DNA from 4 places in the Pseudomonas multiresinivorans genome. Region 1 is predicted to be linked to each of the others. Evidence: riboswitches for the same ligand, from Rfam matches in the RefSeq annotation. Region 1 holds a riboswitch; each other region holds the start of a gene.

Region 1 (3,332 bases):
CAGACTTCCAGCAGGGTGATTGGCAGCGCCGCACGCCAGGTATCGAAGCCACCCAGCGGCTGGGCCTGGGACACCGACAGGCGAGTCAGCTCGCCGCCGATGCGCGCGCGCCAGCTCAGCAGCATGGATTCGCTCTGCAGGGTGACGGCATTGGCCACCAGGCGGCCGCCGGGCTTGAGCTGCTCCCAGCACTGTTCGAACACGCCGGCCAGGGTCACGCCGCCCCCGATGAAGATCGCATCCGGCCGCTCCAGCCCCAGCAGCGCCTCCGGCGCGGCGCCGCAGACCAGTTGCAGCGCTGGTACGCCGAGGGCATCGCGGTTGAAGCGGATGTGTTCCTGGCGACCTTCGTTGGCTTCGATGGCCAGCGTGCGGCAGCTCGGATGCGCTCGCATCCATTCGATGCCGATGGAGCCGCAACCGGCGCCTACGTCCCAGAGCAGCTCGCCGGGCTTCGGCGCCAGCCGCGCCAGAGTCACAGCGCGCACGTCGCGCTTGGTCAGTTGGCCGTCATGGCGGTAGGCGTCGTCCGGCAGGCCGGTGGTCAATGGCAGGCGAACCGCGTCCATGCCGGCGACGCACTGCACAGCCACCAGATTCAGCGCAGCGGCTTCGCCCTGCGACCAGTCGCTGGCGAGCCCGTCGATGCGTCGCTCCGCCTCGCCACCCAGGTGTTCCAGCACGCTGAGGCGGCTTGCACCGAACCCCCGCTCGCGCAGCAGCGCGGCAATCGCCGCCGGGCTGCTGCCGTCATTGCTGAGGATCAGCAACTTCGCGCCTTCATGGACCTGGGCGTTGAGTGCGGCCAATGGACGCGCCACCAGCGACAATAGCGTGCAGTCCTGCAACGCCCAGCCCATCCGCGCGGCAGCCAGCGAGGCGGAGGACGGAGCGCAAAGCACGAGCATTTCCTCGGACGGAATCTGACGGGCAAGGCTCGCGCCGACGCCGAACAGCATCGGGTCACCGCTGGCCAGCACACACGTCGGCTCACCGCGCCGGCGCAGCACCGGCTCCAGGCTGAACGGGCTCGGCCAGGCCTGGCGGTTGGCGCCCAGGCAATGCGGCAGCAGCTCCAGCTGGCGGGGCGCGCCAATCACTTGGCTGGCGGCGAGCAAGGTTCGGCGCGCGGCCTTGCCGAGGCCGGCGTAACCGTCCTCGCCGATACCGACGATGGTCAGCCAGGGCGTCATGAAATTTCCTCAAGGGTGCGACGATCGATCCGACGGGCAGGCTTTTCCTGCCTTTGGGCAAAGCAGGCATAATACCCGCTTCGTCGGTGCTCGTAGGACGCTTCGCCTTTAGCGGTGAGGTTTCCGGGAGCCGAAGAGGGAACACGGTTAAGCCGTGGCTGCCCCCGCAACTGTAAGCAGCGAGTCCGCGCAATGCGGCGGCACGAGAACAAGGTTCCGTGCCGCCGGCCAGGCCACTGGGCAACCGGGAAGGCCGCGCTGGATGAGGACCTGCCAGCCAGGAGACCTGCCGACGAAACCAGTCGCGTGTGCAGACATCGAGCGGGGTGTATCGGTGTCGTGAAGTCCCCTTTTGGGGATTCGCAGGTCACCGCGACCCAGCCCTGGTGACCTCAGTGCAAGACTCCTCAGCTCTGCCCGTCCGCCCGCATGCCTGCCCCGGCCTGCTGCGCATCGTGGCCTCCCGCGATGGCGGCATCTGCCGTATCAAGCTGCCCTGTGGGCAACTCGACGCCCACGCTGCGCGAGCCATTGCCCAGGCCGCCGAGCGCCATGCCGATGGCGTGCTGGAAGCGACCAACCGCGCCAACCTGCAGATTCGCGGCGTGCATGCTGGCGCTGAAAATGCGCTGAGCCATGAACTGTTGGCCGCCGGCCTCGGCCCGCGTGAATTGGCGTCGGATGATGTGCGCAATCTGCTGGTCAGCCCGGCGCTCGGCCTCGACGCCGCCACGGCTTTCGACGCTGCTCCGCTGGCCCGCCAACTGCTCGACCTGCTGGAGCGCACGCCGCGCTTCCATGGCCTGTCGCCCAAGTTCGGCATTCAGCTGGACGGTGGCGAAGCCCTGGCAATGCTGGAACACCCCAACGATCTCTGGCTGTCGGCGATGTCTGACGATGCAGCACCGCTGTTCGCCTTCGGCCTGGCCGGTTGTCCGCCACAGAACGAGACGGATCGCCCCGCCCTCGCCGCCGTGTCCGCCGAGCAGGTGCCCCTGCTGGTGAAAACCTTGCTGCATCTGTTCCTCGACCTCGCCGGCGACGGCCAGACACGCATGCGCCACCTGCGCGAGATGCTCCGCGACGAAGTGCTGCTGGAGCGCCTGCAGCAACGCCTGCCCTTCGCGTTGCAACTTGGTCCGGCTGTGGATAACTGGCGACGCCCTGCGCCGAAAGCTTTCGGTCATCTCGGGATTCAGCCTCAGCGCCAGCCGGAACGCGCCATGGTCGGCGCGGGATTCGTCCTCGGACGCCTCGACAGCGCCACACTGTTCGGCCTCGCCGATCTCGCCGAGCGCTTCAGCGGCGGGCAGCTGCGGCTGACACCCTGGCAAAGCCTGATCCTGCCGGAGGTGGCCCAGGTGGATGCCGCCGTTGCGCTAGGCGCACTGGGCGGCCTCGGCCTGGTGATCGACGCTGCGCAGCCGCTGTCGCGCATCGTCGCGTGCAGTGGCTCCAGCGGCTGTGCGCGAGGGCTGGCCGATACCAAGGCCGATGCCTTGCGCCTCGCCGAACGCCTGCGCCACGCGCCACCAGCCGGCGTGCACCTGTGCGGCTGCCCACGCTCCTGCGCCGCCGCCCACGTCGCCCCCTACACCCTGCTGGCCGTTGCCGACGGCCGCTATGACCTGTTCCGTCGCGCCGATGGCGTGGCCGGCTTCGGCCTGCCGCTGGCGCGCAACCTTTCCCTCGATGCCGCGGGCGACCTGCTCGCCGCACCCGGAGCTTCCACCGATGCTTGATTACATTCGCGACGGCCAGGCGATCTATCGCCAATCCTTCGCCACCATCCGCGCCGAAGCCGACCTCACGGGCATCCCGGCCGACCTGGAGAAACTGGCCGTGCGCGTGATCCACGCCAGCGGCATGGTCGACGTGGTGCAGGACCTGCGCTTCTCCGCAGGCGCCGGTGCCATCGGCCGCGCGGCGCTGGCCGCGGGCGCGCCGATCCTCTGCGATGCGCGGATGGTCGCCGAGGGCATCACCCGTGCGCGCCTGCCGGCCCACAACGAGGTGATCTGCACACTCAACGATCCGGACGTCCCGGCGCTCGCTCGCGAGCTAGGCAACACCCGCTCGGCGGTGGCCCTGGAGCACTGGCGCGAGCACCTCGAAGGCGCCGTGGTGGTGATCGGCAAC
Region 2 (3,332 bases), 730 kb from region 1:
GTGTAATGGCCGTAGTCGTCGTCCTGGGCGCTGACGATGGAGCCCACATATCGCGTGGCGAGGCCAGCGCCCCAGAGGTTGTCGTCATAGCCGGCACGCACGCGGGCGAAGAAGTGCGGGATGTTGTTCACCGTCACGCCCTCGCGGCTGTCCACCAGGTTGCGCGTGGCGTCGGCGGAGAGCTGCCAATGGCGGCCGAACTGCCACTGGCCGTTGGCTTCCACGCCGCGCACTTCGATCTCGCCGTTGCCGTTCACCCATTGGTCGCCCGCGAGGGTGATGAGGTCGGTGATCTCGCGGCGGAACAGGGTGACGCTGCCGCTCCACGGCTGGTCGAACAGCTCGCCGGTGTAGTCCAGGCCCAGTTCGGCGTTGCGGCTGCGCTCGGGCTTGAGGTCACGGTTGCCGACTTCATCACCGGGCTCGTTGACGAACAGCTGCTCGGCGGTGGGCAGCTTGAAGGCGGTGCCGAACTGGCCGCGCAGCTTGAGCTGCTGCGTGAGGTCGTAGAGCGAGGTCAGCATCCAAACGGTGGCGCCTTCGCCGCCGGCGATTTCCTCGCGGCGCACACCCAGGCTCGGGTGCCAGTCGGGCAGCGCGTCAATACGTGGGCGCAGCTGGGCGTAAAGCGCGTGGGACTCGGCCTTGTCGTTGTCGATGATCAGCACATCGTCCTGGCCCTTGTACCACTGGTTGTCGCTGCCGAAGACCAGCTCGTGACCGCCACCGAACCTGGCCTTGCCTTCGAGCTGCGCGCCCCAGTCGGTAAAGCCCCAGTAGTCGTTGTGGTTGAGCACCTGGGTGCCGCCGCCCTGCAGGTTGTAGACGCGGTCGTAGCGGGTATCCCAGTCGTTGATGTGGGTCTTGGCGAACCAGCTGAAGTCGTCGTTGACGCTCTGCTGGAAGGTCGCCGTGGCGATCTGCTGCACGCGGTTGTTGCTGGTGTGGTGGTTCGATGTCGGCCGGGCGAAGTCCAGCTCGGCGTCGGCGTACTGGTAGAACAGCTCCAGCCGCGAGGCGTCGCCGATGGCCTGGATGGCCTTGGCGCCGAACACGTTGACGTCATAGGAGCGGCGCTTGTCGCTGACCGTGCTGGTCATGTCCTGGTCGCGGTACGGCTGGTAGCCGTCGGAGCGGTTGTGGCTGACGTAGGCCATCAGGCCGAGGTCGCCCAGGCCGTTCTGCACGATCTTCTCCGCGCGGGCATCGCCGCTGCGGCCCTTGAAGGTATCCAGGCCCAGATTGACCTCGCCGGACGCCTCGCGCGAACGCGCGCTGCGGGTGACGATGTTGATCACCCCGGACACCGCCTGGGTGCCGAACAGCAGGCCCTGGCCGCCCTTGAGCACCTCGATGCGCTCCACCGCGGTGGTCGGCAGGGTGTCGATGTAAATGCCGCCGTAGAGGCGGTTGTTCAGGCGCACACCGTCCAGCAGGATCAGCGTGTCGTCGTTGCGCCCGCCCAGCAGCGAGTAAGTGCCGTAGTCGAACGGGCCGTTCTTCGGCGCAATGAACAGGCCGGGCACGTACATCTGCAGCACGCGGGTGATGTCGGCGCTGGGGCCGGCGCGTTCGATCTGCTGGCGGTCGATAACCTCCAGCTTGCTGCCGTAGCGCGCCATGTCAGCCACCGTGGTGGACTCCACGGAAGGCGCGCTGACGATTTCATCGGCCAGGTCGAGGGGCGCCGCCAGAAGCTGCGAACTCAGGGCACAGAGGGAGAGAACGGGAGTCCAGCGCAAGGCGCGCCGGGAGTTGGAAGCAGGAGAATGCAAGGTGATCGCCTCGAAATCGGGATTTCGCAGGCGGCGCAGCGACACCCGGAACGAGCGCGCCCCGGGAACCGGCTCACGCCCGCCCACCGCGGGTTTGCCAAACAGGTTCCAGGCCGGTCTCCGGGCTTGCGAGGGTCCTGGGGCATCCGCCTTCCCATGCTGGTGCACAGTGGCCTAGTGGATGCTCCGCTCGCTTACCGTTGCGGGGGCAGCGCCGGACTGATCGCACATAGGCGACGCACCGGCTTCCCGTTTCACCCCACGCACGGCGGCGGGGGGCACCTGAAACGGGGCGCATATCAACACTTGCGAAGGGAAAGCGTCAAGCTCGGGGCTTGCGCAGGATGTTGCAGGGCAGCGTCAGTGCCAGGGATCGTAGGTGCCGAAGCTCCAGATATGCCCTTCCGGATCGCGGCAGGTGAAGCCCTGGCCGCCGTAGTCTTCGTCCTTGATGTCGATGACGATCTGCGCGCCGCCATCCACCGCTGCGCGGTACAACGCTTCGGCGTCCTTCACCACCACGTAGATGCTCTGGGTGCAGCCGCCGATCTCGTCGGGCTGGCGCATCAGCCGGCCGTACTCGTTGTCGTGCAGCGAGCCGAGCATCACCAGGCCGCTGCCGTCGGCCATCGCCAGCTGGGCGTGGGCGATGCCGCCATGGTCATCGGCAACGACCAGTTGCCGATGGAAGCCGAAGGTCTGGCACAGCCAGTCGATGGCCTGGGGCGCATCGCGGTAGCGCAGGCAGGGAATGACGCTGGGGCGGACGGCGGGAACGGTCTGTGACATGGCGATCTCCGACGCGGGGTGGGCGCGACCCTTCCAGCATAGTCGCGCGTTTTCGCCGCTTCAGCGCTGCGCGGCGACCAGCAGCAACATCGGCCGTTCGCGCTCCTCGGCCAGCGACGGGATAGCCTGCACCTGCTCGGCGCTCGGGCCCCAGTCCTCGACGTGGCGCAGCGTCAGCCCCGAGCCGATCACGGCATTGAGAATGCTGCCGAGGGTGCGATGGTGCTTGAGCACACCCTTGGCCAGCCAGTCGGTACGGCGCTCGCCTTCGTCCTGGTAGTGATCCACCGGCCAGCAGCGGCGGCCATCGCCGTCGACGACCCAGCCCGGCTTGAGCGAGGCCATGTAGATCGGGTGTTCGATGGAGAACACCAGGCTGCCGCCGGGGCGCAGCGCATCGTGTACGTTGCGGAAGAAATGCGGCAGGTCTGCGAGGTAATGCAGGGTCAGAGAGCTGTAGGCGAGGTCGAAGGCCGCGGTGGGCAGTTCGAGTTGGTCGAGGTCGGCATGGAAGTAGCTCACCTGCGCAGCGTCGGTGTTCGCCCGTGCGTGGTCGAGCATCTTCTGCGACACGTCCAACCCGCTCACCGTGCGCGCGCCCTGCTCCGCGGCGTAACGACTGAACCAGCCGTAGCCACACCCGAGGTCGACCACGTCGAGGCCTTCCAGCGGCGGCAGCAGCGAACGCAGCGAGGCCCACTCCGGCGCGCCGTCCAGGCCGTGCTGAGAGCGTGGCAGCTGGGCGTAGCCAGCGAAGAATTCGGGATT
Region 3 (3,332 bases), 140 kb from region 1:
CGCCGGCTGGGGGAAGCGGAGCTGCTGACCCTCGCTGACGAACTGCGCCAGTACCTGCTGTACAGCGTCGGCCAGACCGGCGGCCATTTCGGCGCAGGCCTGGGCGTCATCGAGCTGACGGTCGCCCTGCACTACGTCTTCGACACCCCGGACGACCGCCTGGTGTGGGACGTCGGCCACCAGGCCTACCCGCACAAGATCCTCACCGGTCGTCGCGAGCGCATGGGCAGCCTTCGCCAGAAGGACGGCCTGGCCGCCTTCCCGCGCCGCTCGGAGAGCGAGTACGACACCTTCGGCGTCGGCCACTCCAGCACCTCCATCAGCGCCGCCCTGGGCATGGCCATTGCCGCGCGCATGCAGGGCTCCAACCGCAAGTCGGTGGCAGTGATCGGTGACGGCGCGCTGACCGCCGGCATGGCCTTCGAGGCGCTCAACCACGCGTCGGAAGTGAAGGCCGACATGCTGGTGATCCTCAACGACAACGACATGTCGATCTCCAACAATGTCGGCGGCCTGTCCAACTACCTGGCCAAGATTCTCTCCAGCCGCACCTACAGCAGCATGCGCGAAGGCAGCAAGAAGGTGCTCTCGCGCCTGCCCGGCGCCTGGGAGATCGCCCGCCGCACCGAGGAATACGCCAAGGGCATGCTGGTCCCCGGCACGCTTTTCGAAGAGCTGGGCTGGAACTACATCGGCCCTATCGACGGCCACGACCTGCCGACCCTGATCGCCACCCTGCGCAACATGCGTGACCTCAAGGGCCCGCAGTTCCTCCACGTGGTGACCAAGAAGGGCAAGGGCTTCGGCCCGGCCGAGATCGACCCGATCGGCTACCACGCCATCACCAAGCTCGAACCCGAGGGCGCCCCCGCCCACGCCGTGCCGAAGAAGGCCGGCGGGCCGAAGTACTCCAGCGTGTTCGGCCAGTGGCTGTGCGACATGGCTGCCCAGGACCCGCGCCTGGTCGGCATCACCCCGGCGATGAAGGAAGGCTCCGACCTGGTGGCCTTCGCCGACAAGTTCCCGGATCGTTACTTCGACGTCGCCATCGCCGAACAGCACGCCGTGACCCTGGCGGCCGGCATGGCCTGCGATGGCGCCAAGCCGGTGGTGGCGATCTACTCCACCTTCCTGCAGCGCGGCTACGACCAGTTGATCCACGACGTCGCGGTGCAGAACCTCGACGTGCTGTTCGCCATCGACCGCGCCGGCCTGGTGGGCGAAGACGGCCCGACCCACGCCGGCAGCTTCGACCTCTCCTACCTGCGCTGCATCCCCGGCATGCTGGTGATGACCCCCAGCGACGAGAACGAGCTGCGCAAGCTGCTCACCACCGGCCACCACTTCGAAGGCCCGGCGGCAGTGCGCTACCCGCGCGGCACCGGCCCGAACGCCGCCATCGAAGCCGAACTGGCTCCGGTGGAAATCGGCAAGGGCGTGGTTCGCCGCGAAGGCAAGGCCGGCAAGGTCGCCTTCCTGGTGTTCGGCGTGCAACTGGCCGAGGCACTGAAAGTGGCCGAACAGTTCGACGCCACGGTCGCCGACATGCGCTTCGTCAAGCCGCTGGACGAGGAACTGGTGCGCCAACTGGCCGCCAGCCACGACCTGCTGGTGACCATCGAGGAGAACTCGGTGATGGGTGGCGCCGGCGCCGCCGTCAGCGAATTCCTCGCCCGCGAGAATATCCAGCAGCCGATCCTGCACCTGGGCCTGCCGGACTACTACGTCGAGCATGCCAAGCCTGCGCAGATGCTCGCCGAGTGCGGTCTGGACGCCGCCGGTATCGAAGCCGCGGTGAAGGCGCGCCTGGAAGCCCTCGGCAATCGCTGAGACCGATCGGCGCATCCCTCCCCGGGAGTATTGCCAGTGACGGGCGCACCGACTAAGGTGCGCCCGTTTTCGTTCGAGGTAACGGGAAGCAGGTGAAAGACCTGCGCTGCCCCCGCAACGGTAACCGACGCACTCCCCAAGGGAGCGCAGCATCGCCATGAGCCACTGCACGAATGTGGGAAGGCGGCGATGTGACGTCGGCAGCCCGGAGACCGCCCTCGACACGCCCCGACAGGTGTTGCGGAGGGCCGCACCGTCAAGTGCGGCCTGCCGCCCTTGCCACGCCCTCCTCGAAAGTCATCCGCCCGCTTTTGAGGACGCTCCATGAAACTGACCCGACTCGCCCTGGCCACCAGCCTGCTGCCCGGCCTGGCGTTCGCCGCCGACGACATCTACCGGCTCTCCGACCAGGTGATCACCTCCGCGCGCCAGGCCCAGCCGCGCGCCGAAGCCACCTCGGCCAACAGCGTGTTCACCCGCGCCGACATCGAACGCCTGCAGGTACGCAGCGTCCCCGCCCTGCTGGCTCGCGTGCCCGGCGTGCAGATGGGCAGCTCCGGCGGCGTAGTCTCGTACTCCGTGCGCGGCACCAGCACCGCGCAGACCCTGGTGCTGGTGGACGGCCAGCGCATCGCCTCGGCCAGCAGCGGCATTGCCCGCCTGGACTACCTGAGCATCGACAGCATCGAGCGCGTCGAAGTGACCCGCGGCCCGCGCTCCGCGCTGTACGGCGCCGACGCCATCGGTGGCGTCATCCAGATCTTCACCCGCCGCGGCGAAGCCGGCCTGCACCCGGAAGTGCGCCTGGCCGCCGGCAACCACGGCACCTTCGAGCGCAGCCTGAGCCTGTCCGGCGGCAACGAGCAGACCCGCTACAACCTCGGCAGCAGCCTGGACGAGAGCCAGGGCTGGGACCGCACCAGCGACAACGTCGGCGCCGACAACGACCACGACGCCCAGCGCAACAAGGCCGTGCACCTGAACCTGGACCATCGTTTCAGCGAGGATTGGAAGGCCGGCCTGAACCTCAACGACCAGCGCGGCAAGAACGAATACGACGACGCCTACAACTTCGAGCCGGGCTCGCCCCGCGACGAGTTCCGCGTCAGCAGCTACAGCGCCTATCTCGACGGCCAGATCACCAACATGTGGAACAGTCGCCTGGAGCTGGGCCGCAGCTTCGACCGCAACAAGGCCGTGGGCGCCGCCGATAGCTGGAACAATGGCACGCTGGAAACCACCCGCCACTCGGCGAGCTGGATCAACCGACTGCAACTGGACGAGGCCAATCAACTGGCCCTGGGCGCCGACTGGTACGAAGACAAGGTCGACGGCAGCACCGACTTCGCCGAGGACCAGCGCAGCAACCGTGCCTTCTTCGCCCAGCACAGTTTAAAGGGCGACAACTTCGGCACCGAGCTGGGCATCCGCCACGACAACAACCAGGCCTACGGCAGCCAGAACAGCTGGAACGCCGCCTTCAGCCTGCCGGTCGGCGACAG
Region 4 (3,332 bases), 2.3 Mb from region 1:
CTGGAAGTCGTGTGCTCGCCCACCGACTGCGCGCTGCCGCTGACGCGGAAGCCTTCCAGGCAGCCGATCACGGCGATGATGAAGGCAAATACCGGGGCTTTGACGATACCGACCAGGAAGTGCTGCACGGCGATGTCGTTCTGCAGCATGTAGAGGAACATGCGTGGCGAGATATCCAGGCTCAGCGCGCAGACCACGCCGCCGCCGAAGATGCCGGAAATCATCGCCAGGAACGTCAGCATCGGCAGGGTCAGCAGCAGCGCCAGTACCCGCGGCAACACCAGCAGCTCCACGGGGTCGAGGCCCAGGGCCTGGATGGCGTCGATCTCCTGATTGGCCTTCATCGAGCCGATCTGGGCGGTGAAGGCGCTGGCGGTGCGGCCGGCCAGCAGGATCGCGGTGAGCAGCACGCCGAACTCACGGAGGAAGGAGAAGCCCACCAGGTCGACGGTGTAGATCTGCGCGCCGAACTTCTGCAACACCGTGGCGCCGAGGAAGGCCACCACCGCGCCGACCATGAAGGTGAGCAGGGCGACGATAGGCACGGCGTCCAGGCCGGTTTCTTCCATATGCGCGGCCAGTGCGGTCAGTCGCCAGCGACGCGGCCGGAACAGGTTGCGCACCAGGGTCTGCAGTGTCAGGCCGATGAAGCCGAGCACGCCGATCAGGTGGTCCTTGAACGTCAGGGTGGCGACGCCGATGCGCTCCAGCACGTCGACCAGCGCGTTGCCCGGTGCCGGGCCTTTCTCGTCCAGCCGGCACTGGGTAATGGCGCTGCCCACCGTGCGCAGCAGCGCCTGGCGCTCGACCGGAAGGTTGCGGGCGATCTGGTCGAGCTGGCTCATGCGCGCGCCGCCGATGATCTCGGCGAGCAGTGCGGCGCCGGCGGTATCCAGCGCGCCAAGGCCAGCGAAGTCCAGCTCGGCGGGGGACTCGGCGCTGCGCTGGGCGGCGACCTGGGCTTGCAGCGTGGCGAAGTGCGCGAGTGTCCAGTCGCCGCTGATGTGCATCAGGGACGGGGTCGCGGAGGTGTCGAGCTGAAGCTGGCCGGGTTGGGCAGTCGTCGTCATGATTCGCATTCTAGCGAAGTTGAGCGGCCTGACCACTTGACTTGTGTGACCCTTTTTAGAGCCCTGGCGGTTCTGCAGGCGGGCCCCGGCGACAGTCTGTTCAATTGACGCCCCAGCCCGCCAGCCACTAAGCTGCGCGCCTGCTTCAGGTGCCCGCGGCGCAAGTCGAGGGTGAAACAGGGAAGCCGGTGAATTCGATGAGCAATCGAGCATTCCGGCGCTGCCCCCGCAACGGTAAGCGAGCTTCGAACCGCATCCGCCACTGTGCCACTGGCATGGGAAGGCGCGGTTCCTTCGGAAACGCCAGGCGCTTCCACTCGCAAGCCCGGAGACCGGCCTGCTGCATCGCATGGCATCGCGGGAGGCGCTGCCGATCGTCGTGGCGCTCCCTGGCGCCGCGCGTTCGATGTCCTCCGCCTGCCCCGACTGGTCAGTGCCGCGCGGGTGAGAGCGGCGGAGAATCCTTCAGGTGAATTCCCTGTTTCCCAAGCCGACGGCTTTCGCGCCGAGCGGCTTTTACCGCCTGGCGCCGACGCACGCTGGCGGTTCGTTCCTGTCCAGCCCATTCTCCGCTCGCTGCCGCCCGGCCGGCGAGCTGGCGCCTGCGCGCTCCCTTTCTAGAGGCAAACCCCATGACTGAATCCCCTGAAAAGGACGAACGCCATCGTTCGCGCATGCAGCGCAAGAAGTCGGTGATCGACGAGAAGATCGCCCAGGCCCAGGGCGAACGCGGTGTGTTCCTGGTCAACAGTGGCAACGGCAAGGGCAAGAGCAGCTCGGCCTTCGGTATGGTCGCCCGCGCGCTGGGCCACGGCATGAAGGTCGGGGTGGTGCAGTTCATCAAGGGTGCTGCGACCACCGGCGAGGAGGCGTTCTTCCGCCGCTTCCCCGAGGAAGTCAGCTTCCATGTCATGGGCGAAGGCTTTACCTGGGAAACCCAGGATCGCCAGCGCGACATCGCCAAGGCACAGGCTGCCTGGGATGTGGCACGCCAACTGCTGAGCGACCCGCAAGTCGGCCTGGTGGTGCTGGACGAGGTGAACATCGCCCTCAAGCACGGCTATCTGGAGCTGGACACCGTGCTCGCCGACATTGCCGCCCGCCCGCCGATGCAGCATGTGGTCGCTACCGGCCGCGGCGCGCAGCCGGCCATGGTCGAAGCTGCCGACACCGTGACCGAGATGGGCCTGGTGAAACATGCCTTCAAGGCCGGCATCAAGGCGCAGAAAGGGGTGGAGTTCTGATGCCCTTCGTTGTGGCGGAGCGCGCCCGATGACCTCGCGCCAATGCCCCGCCCTGCTGATCGCCGCTCCCGCTTCCGGGCAGGGCAAGACCACCGTGACCGCCGCCCTGGCGCGCCTGCACACGCGCCTCGGGCGCAAGGTGCGGGTGTTCAAGTGTGGCCCGGACTTTCTCGACCCGATGATCCTCGCCCGCGCCAGCGGCGCACCGGTCTATCAGCTGGACCTGTGGATGGTCGGCGAGGGCGAAAGCCGCCGCTTGCTCTGGGAGGCAGCCAGCGAGGCCGACCTGATCCTCATCGAAGGCGTGATGGGCCTGTTCGATGGCTCGCCCTCGGCCGCCGATCTCGCGCGGCGCTTCAACGTGCCGGTGATGGCGGTGATTAATGGCCAGTCCATGGCCCAGACCTTCGGCGCGATGGCCGTCGGCATGGCCACCTACCAGAGCGACCTGCCGTTCTCCGGCGTGCTCGCCAACCGCATCGGCAGCCAGCGCCATCGCGACCTGGTGCGTGACAGCCTGCCGGAATGGATTCGCTGGTATGGCGCACTGCCGCGCGACACCGAGGTCGAGTTGCCCAGCCGTCACCTCGGCCTGGTGCAGGCCGATGAACTGGCCGACCTCGATGCCCGCCTGGACGCCGCCGCCGATGCCCTGGCCGCCAGCGCCAGCACCGAGTTGCCGGCGCCGGTGAGCTTCGCCGCGCCCGAACCGCGTAGCGAGTCTTCCCGCCTCGACGGCGTACGCATTGGCGTGGCGCGGGACTACGCCTTCGCCTTCCTCTATCAGGCCAACCTCGATCTGTTGCGCGAACTGGGCGCCGAACTGGTGTTCTTCTCGCCGCTGCGTGATCAATCGCTGCCGGAGGTGGACAGCCTCTGCCTGCCCGGCGGCTACCCGGAACTGCACCTGCAAGCGCTGGCCGACAACCGCGCCATGGCCCAGGCGATTCACGCCCACCACGAGATGGGCAAGCCGATCCTCGCCGAGTGCGGCGGCATGCTCTATCTGCTCGATGCC

Evidence for each region. Region 1 has a riboswitch for cobalamin ahead of cobG (precorrin-3B synthase). Riboswitches for the same ligand answer to the same signal wherever they lie in the genome.
Region 2: linked by a shared signal. The riboswitch ahead of G4G71_RS25885 (TonB-dependent receptor plug domain-containing protein) and the one ahead of cobG (precorrin-3B synthase) in region 1 are both predicted to bind cobalamin.
Region 3: linked by a shared signal. The riboswitch ahead of G4G71_RS28480 (TonB-dependent receptor domain-containing protein) and the one ahead of cobG (precorrin-3B synthase) in region 1 are both predicted to bind cobalamin.
Region 4: linked by a shared signal. The riboswitch ahead of cobO (cob(I)yrinic acid a,c-diamide adenosyltransferase) and the one ahead of cobG (precorrin-3B synthase) in region 1 are both predicted to bind cobalamin.

What each region holds. Positions count from the first base shown of each region.
Region 1 is NZ_CP048833.1:6,388,277-6,391,608, forward strand. Features, by position in the region: gene cbiE (precorrin-6y C5,15-methyltransferase (decarboxylating) subunit CbiE) at 1-1,193, opposite strand, end outside; cobalamin riboswitch at 1,261-1,501, shown strand; gene cobG (precorrin-3B synthase) at 1,589-2,935, shown strand; gene G4G71_RS29190 (precorrin-8X methylmutase) at 2,928-3,332, shown strand, end outside.
Region 2 is NZ_CP048833.1:5,660,665-5,663,996, forward strand. Features, by position in the region: gene G4G71_RS25885 (TonB-dependent receptor plug domain-containing protein) at 1-1,775, opposite strand, end outside; cobalamin riboswitch at 1,870-2,076, opposite strand; gene G4G71_RS25890 (VOC family protein) at 2,136-2,564, opposite strand; gene G4G71_RS25895 (class I SAM-dependent methyltransferase) at 2,625-3,332, opposite strand, start outside.
Region 3 is NZ_CP048833.1:6,245,041-6,248,372, forward strand. Features, by position in the region: gene dxs (1-deoxy-D-xylulose-5-phosphate synthase) at 1-1,830, shown strand, start outside; cobalamin riboswitch at 1,872-2,048, shown strand; gene G4G71_RS28480 (TonB-dependent receptor domain-containing protein) at 2,155-3,332, shown strand, end outside.
Region 4 is NZ_CP048833.1:2,182,785-2,186,116, forward strand. Features, by position in the region: gene G4G71_RS10040 (ABC transporter permease) at 1-1,070, opposite strand, end outside; cobalamin riboswitch at 1,201-1,425, shown strand; gene cobO (cob(I)yrinic acid a,c-diamide adenosyltransferase) at 1,703-2,314, shown strand; gene G4G71_RS10050 (cobyrinic acid a,c-diamide synthase CobB) at 2,343-3,332, shown strand, end outside.